DNA from 3 places in the Marinilactibacillus sp. XAAS-LB27 genome. Region 2 is predicted to be linked to each of the others. Evidence: predicted binding sites of a transcription regulator. Region 2 holds the regulator's gene; each other region holds the start of a gene.
The links. Region 2 encodes HrcA, which represses chaperone genes, less so after heat shock. Its sites were predicted from a motif close to TTAGCACTCNNNNNNNNNGAGTGCTAA; they were not measured.
Positions count from the first base shown of each region.

Region 1: groES (co-chaperone GroES) is a predicted target of HrcA. The motif match lies at 2,851-2,877, and genes of this name have one in related genera.
Region 3: VXN63_RS11065 (ATP-dependent Clp protease ATP-binding subunit) is a predicted target of HrcA. The motif match lies at 2,180-2,206, and genes of this name have one in related genera.

Region 1 is NZ_JAYXKP010000006.1:146,594-152,634, forward strand. It holds gene VXN63_RS09020 (MATE family efflux transporter) at 1-623, opposite strand, end outside; gene groL (chaperonin GroEL) at 803-2,425, opposite strand; gene groES (co-chaperone GroES) at 2,524-2,808, opposite strand; gene VXN63_RS09035 (CPBP family intramembrane glutamic endopeptidase) at 3,036-3,692, shown strand; gene VXN63_RS09040 (DUF4305 domain-containing protein) at 3,721-3,924, shown strand; gene VXN63_RS09045 (redox-sensing transcriptional repressor Rex) at 3,987-4,685, opposite strand; gene VXN63_RS09050 (ABC-F family ATP-binding cassette domain-containing protein) at 5,089-6,041, shown strand, end outside.
Region 2 is NZ_JAYXKP010000001.1:517,301-523,341, forward strand. It holds gene dnaJ (molecular chaperone DnaJ) at 1-127, opposite strand, end outside; gene dnaK (molecular chaperone DnaK) at 302-2,137, opposite strand; gene grpE (nucleotide exchange factor GrpE) at 2,190-2,726, opposite strand; gene hrcA (heat-inducible transcriptional repressor HrcA) at 2,749-3,777, opposite strand; gene ribF (riboflavin biosynthesis protein RibF) at 3,940-4,896, opposite strand; gene truB (tRNA pseudouridine(55) synthase TruB) at 4,905-5,822, opposite strand; gene rbfA (30S ribosome-binding factor RbfA) at 5,983-6,041, opposite strand, start outside.
Region 3 is NZ_JAYXKP010000009.1:73,222-79,262, reverse strand. It holds gene ptsP (phosphoenolpyruvate--protein phosphotransferase) at 14-1,738, opposite strand; gene VXN63_RS11070 (phosphocarrier protein HPr) at 1,738-2,004, opposite strand; gene VXN63_RS11065 (ATP-dependent Clp protease ATP-binding subunit) at 2,374-4,644, shown strand; gene VXN63_RS11060 (peptide chain release factor 3) at 4,713-6,041, opposite strand, start outside.

The DNA.
Region 1 (6,041 bases), on a different contig from region 2:
GTTAATATAGCTAAGGTAAGTATTGCCCCTCCAGCAGTTGCTAATCCTGCTCCAGATATTCCCATATCGAATACAAATACAAACAAATAGTCTCCTACTACATTGAACAATCCACCCATTAAAACTGCCTTGGTTGCCAGAACTGGATTAGAGTCGTTAGTCAGAAAAGCAATCAAAAATTTGTTCATAAGAAAAACGGGTACAATCATCTTAATGGGCACCAAGTACCTTTTAGCCAGAATCATTAATGCTTCATCTGCACCGAACAATGTAAAAAGGTGTTCCTCAAAAATTAAAAGCACTCCCCAAATGATAATTGAAAACATTATTGTTAAGAGTAGCGAGATTGAAAAATATTCATTTGCTTTATTTTTATTTTGAGTTTGGCCAAATACTCGGCTAAATAGTACTGCTCCACCAATGCCCGAAAAAAGTCCTAAGCTATATAGTATATTCCATATTGGTGCAATTACAGCCATAGTTGCTGCACCTTCTGGCCCATGATATTGCCCTACTACGGCTGTATCTACCAATCCATATATACAGCCGATTAAAGCACTCCCGAATGCAGCTACAAGATATTTTTGATAAACTTTTTTTACGTTGTCTGTTAATAAATTCATTTTTTCCTCCACAAAAAAAAGCTGGATAAGAAAACAGATAAAGTATCTGTCTCTCTTATCCAGCTTATTATTTTTAAAATATGCCCTCCGAGTAAAATCTTATTCAATTGTACTTCAGATCATTCTACAGAACAGCACTTAGTTGTAATATTTATTCAAATCTTATGTTACTTGATTGATTACATCATGCCGCCCATTGCGCCTGGATCCATTCCAGCTCCTGGAGCTTCTGGTTCAGGAATATCTGCAACAGCTGCTTCAGTTGTAAGAAGTAATGCAGAAACAGAAGCTGCATTTTGTAATGCTGAACGCGTTACTTTTGTAGGATCAATGATGCCTGCTTCTACCATGTTGACCATTTCACCAGTAGCTGCATTGAATCCGATACCAGGTTCTACATGTTTCAGGCGTTCTACGATTACGCTACCGTCAAGTCCTGCATTGAAAGCAATTTGGCGTACAGGTTCTTCAAGCGCACGAATCACGATTTTAACACCTGTTGCTTCGTCGCCAGTTGCTTCAATTTCTTGAAGTTTACTTAAGATGTTGATATAAGCCGTACCACCACCGGCGATCACGCCTTCTTCAACTGCTGCACGTGCAGCATTCAAAGCATCTTCAATACGTAATTTACGTTCTTTGATTTCCGTTTCAGTAGCTGCTCCAACTTTGATCACCGCTACTCCGCCTGCAAGTTTTGCAATACGCTCTTGTAATTTCTCACGGTCAAATTCAGAGTTGGTTTCTTCAGCTTGTGCGCGAAGCATTGCAACACGTTGTTCGATATTACCTTTATCACCAGTTCCTTCAACAAGTGTTGTATCGTCTTTTGTAACAACTGCTTTACCAGCAACACCCAATTGATCAATCGTCATATCTTTGAAATCTAGTCCAAGATCATCTGTGATTACTGTACCATTTGTTAAGATCGCGATATCCTCAAGCATCCCTTTACGACGGTCACCGAAACCAGGCGCTTTAACCGCTACAACGTTCAACGTTCCTCTAATTTTGTTTAGTACTAAAGTAGGTAGTGCTTCTCCTTCAATATCATCCGCAATAATTAGTAAAGCACGATTTTGTTGCATAATGTTTTCAAGTACAGGAAGAATATCCTGAACTGATGAAATTTTCTTGTCTGTAATCAAAACGTATGGATTTTCAAGAGTTGCTTCCATTTTTTCGTTGTCTGTTACCATGTATTGAGAAAGGTAACCACGGTCGAATTGCATACCTTCGACAACGTCAAGTTCTGTTTCAATACCTTGAGACTCTTCAATAGTGATGACACCGTCACTACCAACTTTTTCCATAGCATCTGCTAGTAACTGACCAATTTCCCCATCTCCAGAAGAAATCGCAGCGATTTGAGCAATTGACTCTTTACCTTCAACTTTAGTAGACGCTTCGTGTAATGCTTCAACAGCTTTTCTAGTTGCCATTTCGATTCCGCGACGAATGCCTACTGGATTTGCTCCAGCTGTCACGTTTTTCATTCCTTCGTTTACAATAGCTTGAGCCAGTACTGTTGCTGTAGTTGTACCGTCACCGGCAATATCATTTGTTTTGCTTGCAACTTCAACTACTAATTGTGCGCCCATATTCTCAAACTGATCTTCAAGTTCGATTTCTTTAGCAATCGTTACACCATCGTTAGTGATTTGAGGAGCACCGAAAGCTTTATCTAAAATAACGTTTCTTCCTTTGGGTCCTAATGTTACTTTTACTGTATTTGCTAATTTGTCAACTCCACGTAGCATAGCTGAACGTGCGTCTTCAGAAAATTTAATATCTTTAGCCATGGTTTCCATTCACCTCTTGATAAAATTTTAAGTTCAAGTTTTGGTTTATATAATTAATTTGACCGTATCGGTACGAATACTTTACAACTGTGAAAAAACTATTCTACTACAGCAATGATGTCTGTATCTTTAAGCACTAGGTAGTCTTTACCTTCGTATTTCACTTCAGAGCCTGCGTACTTTTCAAAAATAACTTTTTCTCCAACAGCAACGTCGACTTCTGCACGTCTACCATCTTCCAGTACTTTACCATTACCTACTGCTACAACTTTCGCTGTTTGTGGCTTTTCTTTTGCCGATTCTGGTAAAACAAGTCCACTGACAGTTTTTTCTTCTTCTTTGATGACTTCTAGAAGAACACGATTTCCTAAAGGTTTTAACATGGTGTTATCCCTCCGATAATTTTTTAGTTGATTAGATTCGTGTTAGCACTCTAAGTGCGCGAGTGCTAACTCCAATACTTAGTATATTCAAAACGAGGATTTCTTGCAACCCTTTTGATGTTAAAAAATCGATTAAAAATCTCATCTGGAATACGCTTAGCTTTTATGTTAAGTTACTAGTATTGTCAGCTTTGACTAAACGTTATGATAGAGCGAGGATGAGTCACATGGACACACACAACAAAAAAAGAACCGGACTACAAATCGTACTAATTTACATTATGATTCAAATGTTAACTGTACTATCTAATCAGGTATTACCCGCTTCTTTACAGCCTGCTGGTGGAATCTGGTCGAATATCCTTTTATTCTGTTTAGGAGCCGGGCTTATGATTTACCTGGATAGAAAAAAACAATTCGATCTTTTCTTCGAAAAACCCCTCAACACTCAAAAATCAGAAGTGATTCTTTGGGGAGTCGTTGGCTTCGCTATCGCAGTTGTTTCCCAGTATGTTGCTACATTTATTGAAGTAAGTTTCTTAGGAACACCCGTCACCTCTCAAAATACCCAAGGCATTCTTGAAATCATCAAGCGATATCCTTATTTCTTTTTGACGGTCGCTATCGCAGGCCCTATTATGGAAGAGTTTGTCTTCCGAAAAGTTTTATTCGGTCTGAGTATTGGAAAAATTGGTGGTATTGGGGCTGCAGTAGTCAGTTCTTTAGCCTTCGCTTTCATTCACTTTGATGGTAGAATGCTGGTTTACTCCGTTATGGGACTGGTCTTTTCTTGGTTATACTATAAAACCAAAAATATCTGGACACCTATTATCGCTCATAGTTTAATGAATACATTCGCTATACTTCAAATATTTTTTGTATAAGGAACATGCTTTATGAAAGGATTTTTTAATGACAACTAAACAATTACTCACTTATATCTTTTTGAAATATGCTATGTTTGCCGCTTTGATTTATGTAACCATCAATTCTGTCCAAAGAGATGGCTGGGATTTTTTCCCCATACTATTCGTTCTTTTAGCTACCCGAGACTTTGTACAAGGTACGCGTTTAGTACAAGTCTACTATAAAATCAAAAAAAATTACAAAGTTTAAAAAACTGCAAGCTGCTCGTTCAAGTGTTTGAACGAATAGCCTGCAGTTTTTTGATTAGCTCTTTAATCTTCTTCGACAAAAAGCTCTCCTGTATCTTCATCAATCACGACTTCATCTTCAGCCTCATCTAGCTCTTGATAATAGTTGATAAAATAAATCAATGTTTGAAGCTCATTGGTCAAATCGACATTATGTACTCGGATATTATCCGGTACATTTACTCGAATTGGAGTAAAGTTCATAATTCCTTTTACGCCGCCTTCAACTAATTTGTTCGCCATTTCTTGGGCGATTTCTGAAGGGACCGTCAGTATGGCAACATCTATCTGTTGTAAATCAAGTTGTTCTACCATCTCATCGATATGATAGACAGGTACGCCTTGATGAACCGTACCAATCAGTTCTTTATTCACATCAAAGCCAGCACTAATTCTTGTATTATTGCTACGTCTGAAGTTATAGTTCAATAGCGCTTGTCCAAGATTCCCTACGCCGATTAAAGCGACATTCGTCAGGCGGTCTTGATTGAGCGTCTTGCTAAAAAAGTTCATCAGTGCTTCGACATCGTATCCATACCCTCTTTTACCTAACGCTCCAAAGTATGAAAAGTCTCTTCTGATTGTTGCGCTATCTACTTTTACGGCTTCACTCAATTTTGCTGAGGATACTCGGCTCTTCCCGGCTTCGTGGAGAAAGCGTAAATAACGATAATAAAGGGGTAACCTTCTTGCAGTTGCTTTAGGAATCTTCTTTTCTACCATGCTTTTTCTCCTTTATGGTTTAATTGCCTTTTCTGATTGAAAGGTTAATCCTATTTAAGTTAATTTTATGAATCAGATTTCACAAGTGTAAGAGATGTTTCACTAGTTATTATAGCATGTAAATCGGAAAATGAAAGTTAATATGACCATAAAATAAGCGTTTGTAGCTACGTTAACTTTAATCACTAACAAACTTTCCAAGTAGTTTGTGAAAAAACATCTGTATAATGGACAATTTGGCTTATTATTTTGACTATTCAAAGTAACCGATTACATAAAAAGTTTTTTGAATTCCTCCTATTCTGTTACCTGTATATCATTCTTTAGATATGCTACACTTATACGGAAAAGCACTTAGTCTATAGAGATAAAAAGACCTAATAATTCAAAATGAGGAATTTAAATGATTTTATTACAAACTCAGAAAGTTGCACGTCACTTCGGTGCAGAGATTTTGTTCGATGACGTTACTCTAGAAATCAAAGAAGCTGCCCGAGTCGGACTAGTTGGAAGAAATGGTGCAGGAAAATCAACTTTACTTCATATTATATCTGGACAAGAAGAGCCCGATGCTGGACGCGTGAACAAAAAAAGAGATTTGACTATCGGTTATCTAGATCAACATACCGGCTTAGAGTCGACTAGAACTATATGGGAAGAAATGCTGACCGTCTTTGAGTCTGTCATTCAACTCGAAAAAGAAATGCGTCAATTAGAAGCCAAAATGAGTGATCCTAGTCTCCTAGAAGATCAAGGGCAATATCAGGAACTACTCAAACGCTATGACATCATGCAAGAATCCTTCAAACAACAAAATGGCTACGGTTATGAAAGTGAAATCCGTTCCGTACTTCATGGTTTCCGTTTTTACGAAGAAGACTTTTCAATGCCGATCTCTCAATTATCTGGTGGTCAAAAAACACGCTTAGCGCTTGCCCAATTGCTACTGGAGAAAAAAGATCTATTAGTTTTGGATGAGCCCACTAACCATTTAGATATTGATACGCTAGCTTGGCTTGAAAAATACCTTTTAAGTTATACAGGCGCTCTACTGATTGTTTCACATGACCGCTATTTTCTAGATAAGGTTGTCAATGAAATCTACGAAGTAAGCAACGGAAAGGTTCAACACTTTACAGGAAACTATTCTAATTATTTGAAACTAAAAGCAGAGCTTATTCAAAAAATGTGGAAAGAATACGAAAAGCAACAGAAGAAAATCGAGAAGACTGAAGATTTTATCAATCGGAATCTTGTTCGAGCTTCTACGACCAAACGTGCTCAATCCAGAAGAAAAATGCTGGATAAGATGGATAAAATGGGCAAACCGCAAGATGACGAAAAGTCGGCTAACTT
Region 2 (6,041 bases):
CATTTGCTTCTTTACTGATATCTGGATGATGCTTTTTGGATAATTTTCTGTAGGCCTTTTTTATTTCGTCTTTCGAGGCATCTTTAGATACCCCTAATAGATCATAAAAATCTTCTTTTCCTGCCATTTTGATCCTCCATACTCTTGAGAGTTACTAGATGTTCTGCTTCTATATCACTATACTACAATCCGAATAAAAAGCCAAAAGCACTAAGCTTTGGCTTTTTATCTTGCAGACTATTCGGTTTATTTAATGAATAAGTTGGATTGCAATTCAGATAAGTTTTTAAAGAAATCTTGATTATTCTTCGTCGTCGACTTCTTCAAATTCAGCATCTACAACACCATCGTCAGAAGGTTCTGATTGAGCTCCAGCATCTTGTCCTTCAGCTTCTGCTTGTTGAGCAGCCGCTTGTTCGTAAAGTTTCACTGACATCTCTTGAACGATTTCATTTAAAGCATCTCTCTTCGCTTTAATTTCTTCAAGATCATCATTTTCTAAAGCTGTTTTCAGTTCATCACGAGCTTCTTCAGCTTTTTTAACGTCCGCTTCGTCGACTTTACCATCTAGATCTTTAAGGGTTTTGTCGATTTGGAAAACAAGTTGATCAGCTTCATTGCGGATTTCAACTTCTTCTTTACGTTTTTTGTCTGATTCAGCGTTTTCTTCTGCTTCTTTAACCATACGTTCGATTTCTTCATCTGAAAGGCCTGAAGAGGATTTGATCGTAATGTTTTGTTCTTTACCAGTACCTAGATCTTTTGCAGATACATTTACAATACCATTTTTATCAATATCGAATTTAACTTCGATTTGAGGTACACCACGAGGTGCTGCAGGAATATCTGTTAATTGGAAACGACCTAAAGTTTTGTTGTCTTTAGCCATTGGGCGCTCACCTTGTAATACGTGTACATCAACTGCTGGCTGGTTATCCGCTGCTGTTGAGAAGGTTTGAGCTTTACTTGTTGGGATCGTAGTGTTGCGATCAATCAGTTTAGTAAATACGCCACCCATTGTTTCAATACCTAGAGATAATGGTGTAACATCTAATAAGACGATATCTTTAACGTCACCCGAGATAACTCCACCTTGGATAGCTGCTCCCATTGCTACAACTTCATCAGGGTTAACAGAGCGGTTAGGTTCTTTGTCTGTTTCTTTTTTAACTGCATCTACAACAGCTGGAATACGAGTTGATCCACCAACCAAGATAACTTGATCGATATCCGATTTTGAAAGTCCAGCATCTTTAAGTGCTTGACGAACTGGATGTTTTGTTCTTTCAACTAGGTCATCTGTGATTTCATCGAATTTAGCACGCGTTAATGTGATTTCCAAGTGTAATGGACCAGCATCTCCTGCGCTGATGAATGGCAAGCTGATTTGAGTTGAAGAAACACCTGATAAGTCTTTTTTAGCTTTTTCAGCAGCATCTTTCAAACGTTGTAAAGCCATTTTATCTTTAGCTAAATCTACGCCGTTTTCTTTTTTGAATTCAGCAACAAGGTAATCGATAATTTTTTCGTCAAAGTCATCCCCACCTAGTAAATTATCTCCAGAAGTAGACAATACTTCAAAGACACCGTCTCCTAATTCAAGGATAGAAACATCGAATGTTCCGCCGCCTAAGTCAAATACAAGAATTTTTTCATCTGTATCTACTTTGTCTAAACCATAAGCTAGTGAAGCAGCAGTCGGCTCGTTAACGATACGATCAACTTCTAATCCAGCGATTTTACCTGCATCTTTAGTTGCTTGACGTTGTGAGTCATTAAAGTAAGCTGGTACAGTAATAACTGCATTTGTTACTTCTTCACCAAGATAATCTTCAGCGTAAGCTTTTAAGTGTTGAAGAATAAAAGCAGAAACTTGTTGAGGAGAATATTCTTTTCCTTCAGCTTCAACTGTATAGTTTTCACCCATATGACGTTTAATTGAAATCACAGTGTTCGGGTTAGTGATTGCTTGTCTTTTAGCAACTTCCCCTACTTGAATTTCGCCATCTTTGAAAGAAACAACTGAAGGAGTCGTACGGTTTCCTTCTTTGTTAGGAATGATCTTAGATTCTCCACCTTCAAGAACTGCTACAGCAGAGTTTGTTGTTCCTAAATCAATACCAATAATTTTACCCATTATAATCTCACCTTTGCTTCTTAATATTTTTGTTTTTCTATAGCTTTAACAATTAAAGTGTTACGGTTACTTTCGCCGCACGTAAAACACGGTCATTTAATTTATATCCTTTTTCAAAAACTTGTGCAACAACATTGCTGTCTTGACCTTCTTGAGCAGGCACTTGAGTGTATGCTTCATGGAAGTTTGGATCAAATGGCTGACCTTCAGCTTCAATCACTTCAATACCTTCTGATTTTAGCGCATGGTTCATACTTTCTACAACCATTTCAATTCCTTTTTTCAAGTTCTTTCCAGCTTCATCTTCAACTTCAATGGTTAATGCACGTTCCAAATTATCTAACGCTGGTAACAATTGCTTTGCCAGATCCTGAGAACGGTAGCGAGTAGCTTGTTCTCTTTCTCTTTGGTTTCTCTTTTGAATGTTTGCTAGTTCTGCTTGAAGTCGGATATAACGGTCTTGAACTTCTTCTAATTCTTGTTTTGTTTTTTCAAGTTCTTCTTGAACTGGATCAAGTTCAACTTGTTCTGTTTCATCTTCTGTCGCTTCAACTTCTTGATCTAAAATTTCTTCGTTATTATCTTCCATATATAGTCCCTCACTTTAAACATTATTCTAGATAAAATCTGAGTAAATTAGCTGATAATTGCTTTCTGAATGCTTCTAATACACCAAAAGTTTGGTCGTAAGGCATACTTGTCGGCCCGAGAACAGCTATTATTCCATCCCCATGACCGTCCACTTTGTAAGTAGCCGTGACTAAGCTGAATTCATCAAACAATTCGTGATTGAGTTCACTACCGATCTTCACTTCAAAATCTTCTGTTACGCGACTTAAAATCGTGTTCAGATCCAGATCGTTATCTAGCAATTCATACAAAGACTTCAACTTTTTCCTATCCATGTTTTCAGTGAAATCAAGTAGATTCATTTTCCCTGAAACATGCAGCCGTTCTTCTTGTGACTCACCAAAGACAGTTTGAATGGTCATCAACATATCTGAAGCAGTGGCAGCGTACTTGTTGACCAGCAGTGGTATATCGTTTTGAAGTTTCTGATAAACCTCATATAGCGACCTTCCCACTAAATGCTGGTTAAAAATGTTCGTCACTTTTTCGATATCTGACTCATTGACGTATTCAGGTATCTGGAAAACTGTGTTTTCTATTGCACCCGTATCCGTTTGAATGATGGCCATAACTTGTTGATGATTCAGTAATACAAGTCTGAAACCAGTTAATTTACTTGTCTTTCCTTGAGGTCCAAGAACGAAAGCTGTGTAACTTGTTAGCTGCGACAATAATTGAGCGGACTGATGAAACAAATCATCCATCTGACGTACATGACTATCAAATGTATTATTGATCATAACAATCTGATCTTGTTCGACCTTTTTTGGACGAATGAGATGATCGACATAAAATCGATAACCTTTCAAAGAAGGTACCCTACCCGAAGACGAATGCGTCTTTTCGATAAAGCCCATTTTCTCAAGATAACTCATTTCATTCCGAATCGTTGCAGAACTCGCATCGATATTTGTTTCGTCGACTAATCTTTTTGAACCAACAGGCATACTTGTTGTTGTGTATATCCTGATGATTGTCTCCAGAATAGCCAACTGTCTCTTTGTCAACATGTGCATCATCTCCCTAAGCACGCTAGAGACATCTATAATTTCAATCATTTAATAGTAGAGACCTAAAGTCTTCCACCTTAACACTTTCATTAAATTAGCACTCGACATAACCGAGTGCTAACACAACTATAATTTAACAAATGATCCTTAACTTGTCAACTATTAAATTTGATTTATTTTGACCTTTGATAAAATAGCTCTAGATTCTTTTTCATCAAGAATGAGTTGATCAATCAATCCTTCTTTGGATTCATATTTCACTTCATCTCTCAAGTACTTAACCCATTTGATTCGAACATTTTCACCATATATTTCTTTTTTGTAATCGAAAATGTTTACTTCAACAGAGATATCTTTCCTATAGCCGAATGTCGGGTTGTAACCAATCGAAGCCATTCCATCATGCCATACGTCATCCACAAACATCTTAACTGCATACACTCCAATTCTGGGCATAAAGACGTCTGGATCTGATAAGACATTCGCTGTTGGATAGCCAATTGTACGCCCTCTAGCATCTCCATGGATTACGAAGCCTGAGGTTTCATAAATATAGCCTAAAAGATCATTTGCTTCGTCCATGTTACCTTCAACAATACACTTTCTAATACGAGTAGAACTGATTTTCTGTTCAGACGCCAATTGTTTTTGCACTTGATGAATTTCAAATCGACCTTTAGCAAATTGATCTAGATTGTCCATATTAGCAATGTCTGCTTTACCATAAGTGTAGTCAAAGCCTGCTACGACTGCCTTAGCATTCCACCCCACGATATACTGATCCACAAATTCTTGTGGCGCTAAAGTACCAAAGCTTGAAGTGAAATCTACTTCATATAAAATATCAATACCTGTCTGCTCAAGTAGTTCTTCTTTTCTCTTTATAGGTGTCAAATAATAATGATACTCTGGATCAAATTTTCTATATACAAATGCAGGATGGCGGTTAAACGTCATCATAGCTGCTTTTATGCCTTTTTCTTTTGCTAATTTTACACCTGTTTCAATAACGGCTTTATGTCCTTTATGAATACCATCGAAAAACCCTAGTATTAATACAATATCGTCTGGAAAAATAGCTGATGGATCATAAGGATGATGGATCTTGATAATTTTCATACGTTCACCTACACTTCTGTTCTCAATACTTTGATTGGTTTGATCCTATCTAATTTTGTTGGATGTTCTGAATAAATCGCAACAGCTTTGCTGTCTTTATAAAAAACAATTGGAAACTCTGAAAAAATTGGTAATTCTGATTTCATGAAAACTGTTCCGTTTTTCACTTTACTCCATTCTTCTTCAGACAATTCGTAAGAAGGGAAAGACGTTAATGCAGATTCTAGAGGATTCAATATAGCTGAAAGATGATTTTCATCTACTGCTTCCTGCACCTGTCTCAAAGTGACCGCCTGAGCAGACCGATAGCCTCCGCTCTCTGTTCGTGTCAGATCCGACATATGTGCTGGATAGCCCAACAAGGCACCTGTATCAACGGCTAACGTACGAATATATGTCCCTTTACTACAAGAAACTTTAAATCTGAACGAGAGAGTCTCTTGCTCTTCATCTATGATGACATCTGACGTTCTTTCGTAACTGTGAATAGTCACTTGTCTCGAAGGTCTCTCAATTACTTCTCCAGCTCGAGCATATTCATACAATCTTTTTCCGTTCACTTTCACTGCTGAATACATCGGTGGGGTTTGTGTGATTTCTCCTGTTAGAGATGTAATGGCTTTATCGATAGCTCCCTGTGACAATTGAAGATCTACCGCTTTTCTATCAACGATTTCTCCTGAACGGTCTTCTGTAGTTGTAGAGTAACCTAATGTTACTTCACCTTCATATGTTTTACCCGTATTCACCATATACTCTAGTACTTTTGTCGCTTTACCAATAGCAATAGGCAATACACCTTCTACATCCGGATCCAGTGTGCCAGAGTGGCCGACCTTTTTAGTCTTTAATATTTTTCTCAGTTTATATACGCAATCATGACTTGTCATGCCCTTTTCTTTCCATAAAGGTATGATCCCCTCCATGTTCATTCCTCCAATACTCAATGTTTCTATTATAGCATATCTCTATGTAAAGTGATTGAACGTGGAAAAAGAGAATCACTGCCAGTTAAGACAATTGACTCTCTTTCCACTTCAATCAATTATGATTCGATTGTGATTTATTATTCAAATGAACGTTGGATCAATCTTCTTTTTTTAATTGATTCAATAATTCATCAATGTGACTTCCGTAAGCTACGG
Region 3 (6,041 bases), on a different contig from region 2:
GAAGTGCTTTTGTTTATTTTGCAGTATATTGTTCAACTAGTTTGATAACTTCTTCTGCTGAAGTACATTCGTTAAGTGCTTTTTCACTTAATTCTTTCATCTCAGCTGAATCAAGTTCAGTTAATAGACTACGTGTTTTAAGAATGCTAGTAGCACTCATTGAAAACTCGTCAAGTCCTAGTCCAACAAGAATTGGCACAGCGATTTGATCTCCAGCCATTTCTCCACACATACCAGCCCACTTGCCTTCTTTATGCGCTGCATCAATAACATTCTTGATCAAGCGTAAAATTGAAGGGTTATATGGTTGGTACAAGTAAGAAACGCGTTCATTCATACGGTCAGCTGCCATTGTATATTGAATCAAATCATTCGTTCCAATACTAAAGAAATCAACTTCTTTAGCAAACTGATCAGCTAAAACAGCTGCAGCTGGAATTTCAATCATGATACCAACTTGAATGTCACTAGAAACTTCGATACCATTTTCGACTAATTTTGCTTTTTCTTCTTCTAGAATAGCTTTCGCGCTTCTAAATTCAGGAAGAGTCGCAATCATAGGGAACATGATTCTCAAAGTACCGTGAACTGACGCACGAAGTAAAGCACGTAGTTGTGTACGGAAAATCTCATCTTGATCCAAACTTACACGAATCGCTCTGTATCCTAAGAATGGATTCATTTCATTAGGAAGTTCTAGATATGGAAGTTCTTTGTCTCCACCAATATCCATCGTACGAACAACAACAGGTTTTCCATCCATGCCTTCTAGTACTGCTTTGTATGCAGTATATTGCTCGTCTTCAGTAGGTAGTTCTTTTGAATCCATATAAAGGAACTCAGTACGGTATAAACCGATTGCTTCGCCACCATTTTCAATTACACCAGTTAAATCTTTAGGTGTTCCGATATTAGCAGCTAATTCAACGTGTTTACCGTCTTTTGTTACACTTTTTTCGTCTTTCAAGCGTTCCCACTCAAGTTTTAAAGAAGCAAATTCTTCTGCTTTATCGTTGTAAGCTTTTTTAGTATCTTCAGAAGGGTTAACGAATACATCGCCTTCCATTCCGTCGACTACTAAAAAGTCACCTTCTGATACAAGTTCCGTAATGTTATTTGTTCCTACAATTGCAGGAATTTCTAACGAACGAGCCATGATAGCAGAGTGAGATGTGCGTCCACCGATATTTGTCACAAAAGCCTTTACAAATTCTTTATTTAACTGAGCAGTATCACTTGGTGTCAGATCTTCTGCAATGATAATGACTTCTTCATCAATAGTTGCAGGAGTTGGAAGTTTTACGCCAAGCAAGTGAGACATTACGCGCTTACGCACATCGCGGATATCCGCTGCTCTTTCTTGCATATATGGGTTATCTTCCATACCTTCAAACATTGTAATGAACATGTCAGATGTCTTTTGAAAAGCAGTTTCAGCATTAACCTTTTCATCATTGATTACAGTGTTTGTTTGTTCAATTAAGTCAGGATCAGAAAGCACCATAGTATGTGCATCAAAGACTTGCGCCTCTTCTTCTCCGAGTGACTTAGCAGCAATAGATCGAATATTAGCAAGCTCTTCTTTAGCAGTATCGATAGCAGCCTGAAGACGCGTTACTTCAGATTCAACATCAGAAATCGTCTTTTTCTCAAATGATAAATCAGGTTCTACTAAAAGATACGCTTTAGCTTGAGCGATACCATCACTTGCAGCAATACCAGATACTTGTGATGCCATTATTCAGCCATTCCCTCGTTTTTGATTGTTTGTTCGATTCCTTCGATTGCTTCAGTTTCGTCTGCACCTTCAGCAGAGATTGTAACTTCTGCGCCTTGACCTACACCAAGTGACATAACACCCATGATAGATTTCAAGTTTACAGATTTACCTTTGTACTCCAAAGTAATATCTGAGTTGTATTTGCTTGCAGTTTGTACCAATAAAGTTGCTGGACGTGCGTGAATACCTGTTTCTGCAGTTACGTTATAGTTGCGTTTTTCCATTGTAAGTTTCCCCTTTACAAATTTAGTAGTTTTGAAAATAGTAAAACAACCCTTACCATATATTATACTCAAAAAACAGTATATTTAGGCATAATAAGTCAATTTTACCTTTCTTCCTATACAGATTACCACTTTTCTCAATTCCCTACAACTATTTTTTACTATTTCGAAGTATTTATCACTTGAAAGTCAAAATAGGTCAGAGTATAATAAATATTAGCGATAGGTCAAAATTGGTCAATGTTCATTTCGCAGATTTCAATCTGTATAAATTGATCACTGCATACTATGGAATCTTTCCAACTGACCTTTTGCTTCTATCCTAGTATACTGTAATTATGATAAATAATAGAAAGGTCGTGTATAGAAATGATATGTCAAAGATGCATGCAACGCAATGCAACGATTCATTTAACGACGAGTGTTAATGGAAAAAAACGAGAAATAGATTTATGTCAGAAATGTTATAGAGAAATTAAACAACAAGAGGAGCAAAGAAGAATGAATCAAGGCGCAGGACAAGATCCTTTCGGTTTCGGAAACTTCGATGATCTTTTCAAAGCATTGTCACAAAACAATTCAGGTCCACAAAATCCACAGACTCCCCCTACGCAGCAGAATTTTAGAGGGAATGGACAGCAACCTCCTCAAAATCCTAACCGCAGAGGTGGCCTTCTTGGAGAATACGGTGTGGATTTAACCCAAATGGCTAAAGAAGGAAAAATTGATCCTGTAATCGGTCGTGACAAAGAAATTGAACGGGTTATTGAAATACTGAACCGTAGAACTAAGAATAACCCAGTACTGACGGGAGAAGCCGGTGTTGGTAAAACAGCTATTGTAGAAGGACTCGCATTGAAAATCATTAACGACGATGTCCCACAGAAATTATTGAAGAAAGAAGTCATTCGACTAGACGTTGCTTCACTTGTTCAAGGCACCGGTATTCGTGGCCAATTTGAAGAGCGTATGCAACAATTGATCAAAGAATTAAGAGATGATGATTCTATTATCTTGTTTATCGATGAAGTTCATGAATTAGTGGGCGCTGGAACAGCTGAAGGTAGCAGCATGGATGCAGGTAATATTTTGAAACCAGCATTAGCTCGCGGTGAGCTACAAATGGTTGGCGCAACAACATTAAATGAGTATAGAAAAATAGAGAAAGATCCAGCATTAGAGCGTCGGTTACAGCCAGTTCGAGTGAGTGAACCGTCTCTTGACGAAACCGTCACTATTCTTAAAGGTATTCAAAAACAATATGAGGATTATCACCACGTTAATTATACGGATAAAGCTATCCAAAGTGCGGTTGAATTGTCTCATCGATATATACAAGATCGCTTCTTGCCAGACAAAGCAATCGATTTACTTGATGAAGCTGGATCTAAAAAGAACTTAACAATTCGTACAATTGATCCTGAAGAAATTCAAGAGAAAATTGATGAAGCTGAAAAACAAAAACAAACAGCTCTTCAGCAAGAAGATTACGAAAAAGCTGCATTCTACCGTGATCAAGTAACGAAACACAAAGAAATGATGAATCAACAAACTCCAGAATCTGATCTACCTGTTATTACTGAAAAAGATATGGTACACATTATTGAACAGAAAACAGGTATTCCAGTTGGAGAACTGAAAGAAAAAGAACAAGAACAATTAAGAGATCTCGATGATTCTCTTCGTAAACATGTTATTGGTCAAGATGATGCTGTTGAAAAAGTAGCTAAATCTATTCGAAGAAATCGAATCGGATTGAGACAGAAAAATAGACCAATTGGATCATTTTTATTTGTAGGACCAACCGGTGTTGGGAAAACGGAATTAGCTAAAACACTAGCCCTGGAGTTGTTCGGAAGTAAAGATTCATACGTTCGCTTAGATATGAGTGAATTTATGGAAAAACACAGCACTTCTAAACTGATTGGCTCCCCTCCTGGTTATGTAGGATATGAAGAAGCTGGACAGTTGACGGAAAAAATACGTCGAAATCCATATAGCTTAATACTCGTGGATGAAGTTGAAAAAGCCCACCCCGATGTCCTTCACATGTTCTTGCAAATTCTGGATGATGGTCGTTTAACAGATGCTCAAGGTCGTACAGTGAACTTTAAAGAAACCATTATTATCATGACAAGTAACGCTGGCACAACAAATGTTGAATCAAGTGTAGGCTTCGGTGCTCAAATCAGCGGACGTCAACATTCACTTTTAAACAATCTAGGGGAATTCTTTAAACCAGAATTCTTGAATCGACTAGATGGTATTATTGAGTTCCATTCATTATCCAAAGAACATTTGCTGGAAATCGTAACGCTGATGTTAGAAGATATTAATTCAGCACTTAAACAACATAATATTACCGTTACAGTGGATGATGCGGCTAAAGAAAGATTAGTGGATCTTGGTTATGATCCTAAAATGGGTGCGCGCCCACTCCGTAGAGTGATTGAAGAGCAAATCGAAGATAAAGTTGCTGAGTTTTATTTAAACAATCCTCAAGTCGGAAATATTATGGCTACGGTAGACGATTCAAATTCAATCGTCATTACCCAACATTCTGAAGAGTCTTCAACTCCATCTGAAACAACTGAAACAAAAGATGATGATTCTGAATTTTCTGAAGAAACAAACGAATAAGATATGAACGAAAAAACGCACCTCCGTTACTGCATAGTTGCAGTTGTAACGGAGGTGCGTTTTTTATTTTATAGTAATGAAGTTAATTCAACTCTAGGATACTTGTCACTGAACCATCTTTCAGCAAATTGATTTTCAAATAAGAACAACGGTCGATCAAAACGATCTCTAACCAACATATTTCTACTTGATCCCATATTTTCATCTAATTGTTCCGGTTCAATCCATCTGGCAATTCTACTCCCAATCGACGTCATAACGACTTCAGAATTGTATTCATTCAACATACGGTGTTGGAAAACTTCAAATTGCAATTGTCCAACTGCCCCTATTATATAAGTTTCCGTATGGAATGACTTGTATAGTTGAATCGCACCTTCTTGAACCAGTTGATTGATTCCTTTATGAAAGGATTTTTGTTTCATAACATTTTTAGCTTCTACTTTGACGAATAACTCAGGGGTAAATTGCGGAAGACTTTCAAAATTAATTTCCTTTTTACCTTCATAGATCGTATCCCCTATTTGGAAATTTCCAGTGTCATAAAGGCCAATAATATCCCCTGCAACGGCGCCTTTAACACTTTCTCTGTTTTCAGCCATAAATTGAGTAGAATTAGAAAGTCGCATTTTTTTGTTTGTACGGGATAAAGTTACATCGATTCCTCTTTCAAAATCGCCTGAACAAATTCGGACAAAAGCGATACGGTCACGGTGTTTAGGATCCATATTGGCTTGTATCTTGAATATAAACCCTGAAAATTCTTCTTTAGTGGGTGCAACTTCGTTTCCATCTACATCTGTATGACCTGCAGGCGCTGGAGCAAATTGCAAGAACGTTTCTAAAAAAGTTTGTACTCCAAAGTTTGTTAAAGCTGAGCCGAAAAATACAGGTGTCAATTTCCCGTCTAAGATTGCTTTTTCAGAAAATTCATTTCCAGCTTCTTTTAACAGCAATGCTTCTTCAAGAACCTGATCATATAAACTTTCATTTTTTAAAGCATGTTCTTCTTCAATTTTCCCCTCTTCATTAAGTGGAATAAATCGATTCCCTTGATTCGATTCTTCTGGGCGGAACATTTCGATTCGATTGTGAAAAAGATCATACAATCCTAAAAAGTTTTTCCCAGATCCAATCGGCCAGTTCATTGGATAGGCATCGATTTCAAGAACTTCTTCAAGTTCTTCAACGAGTTCAAGTGGCTCTCTACCATCTCTATCCAGTTTGTTCATAAATGTAAAAATTGGAATACCACGCATTCTACAAACTTTAAATAATTTCTTTGTCTGCTCTTCTATACCTTTAGCACTATCTACTACCATGACTGCCGCATCAACGGCCATTAAGGTGCGGTAGGTATCTTCAGAAAAATCCTCATGTCCTGGAGTATCCAAAAT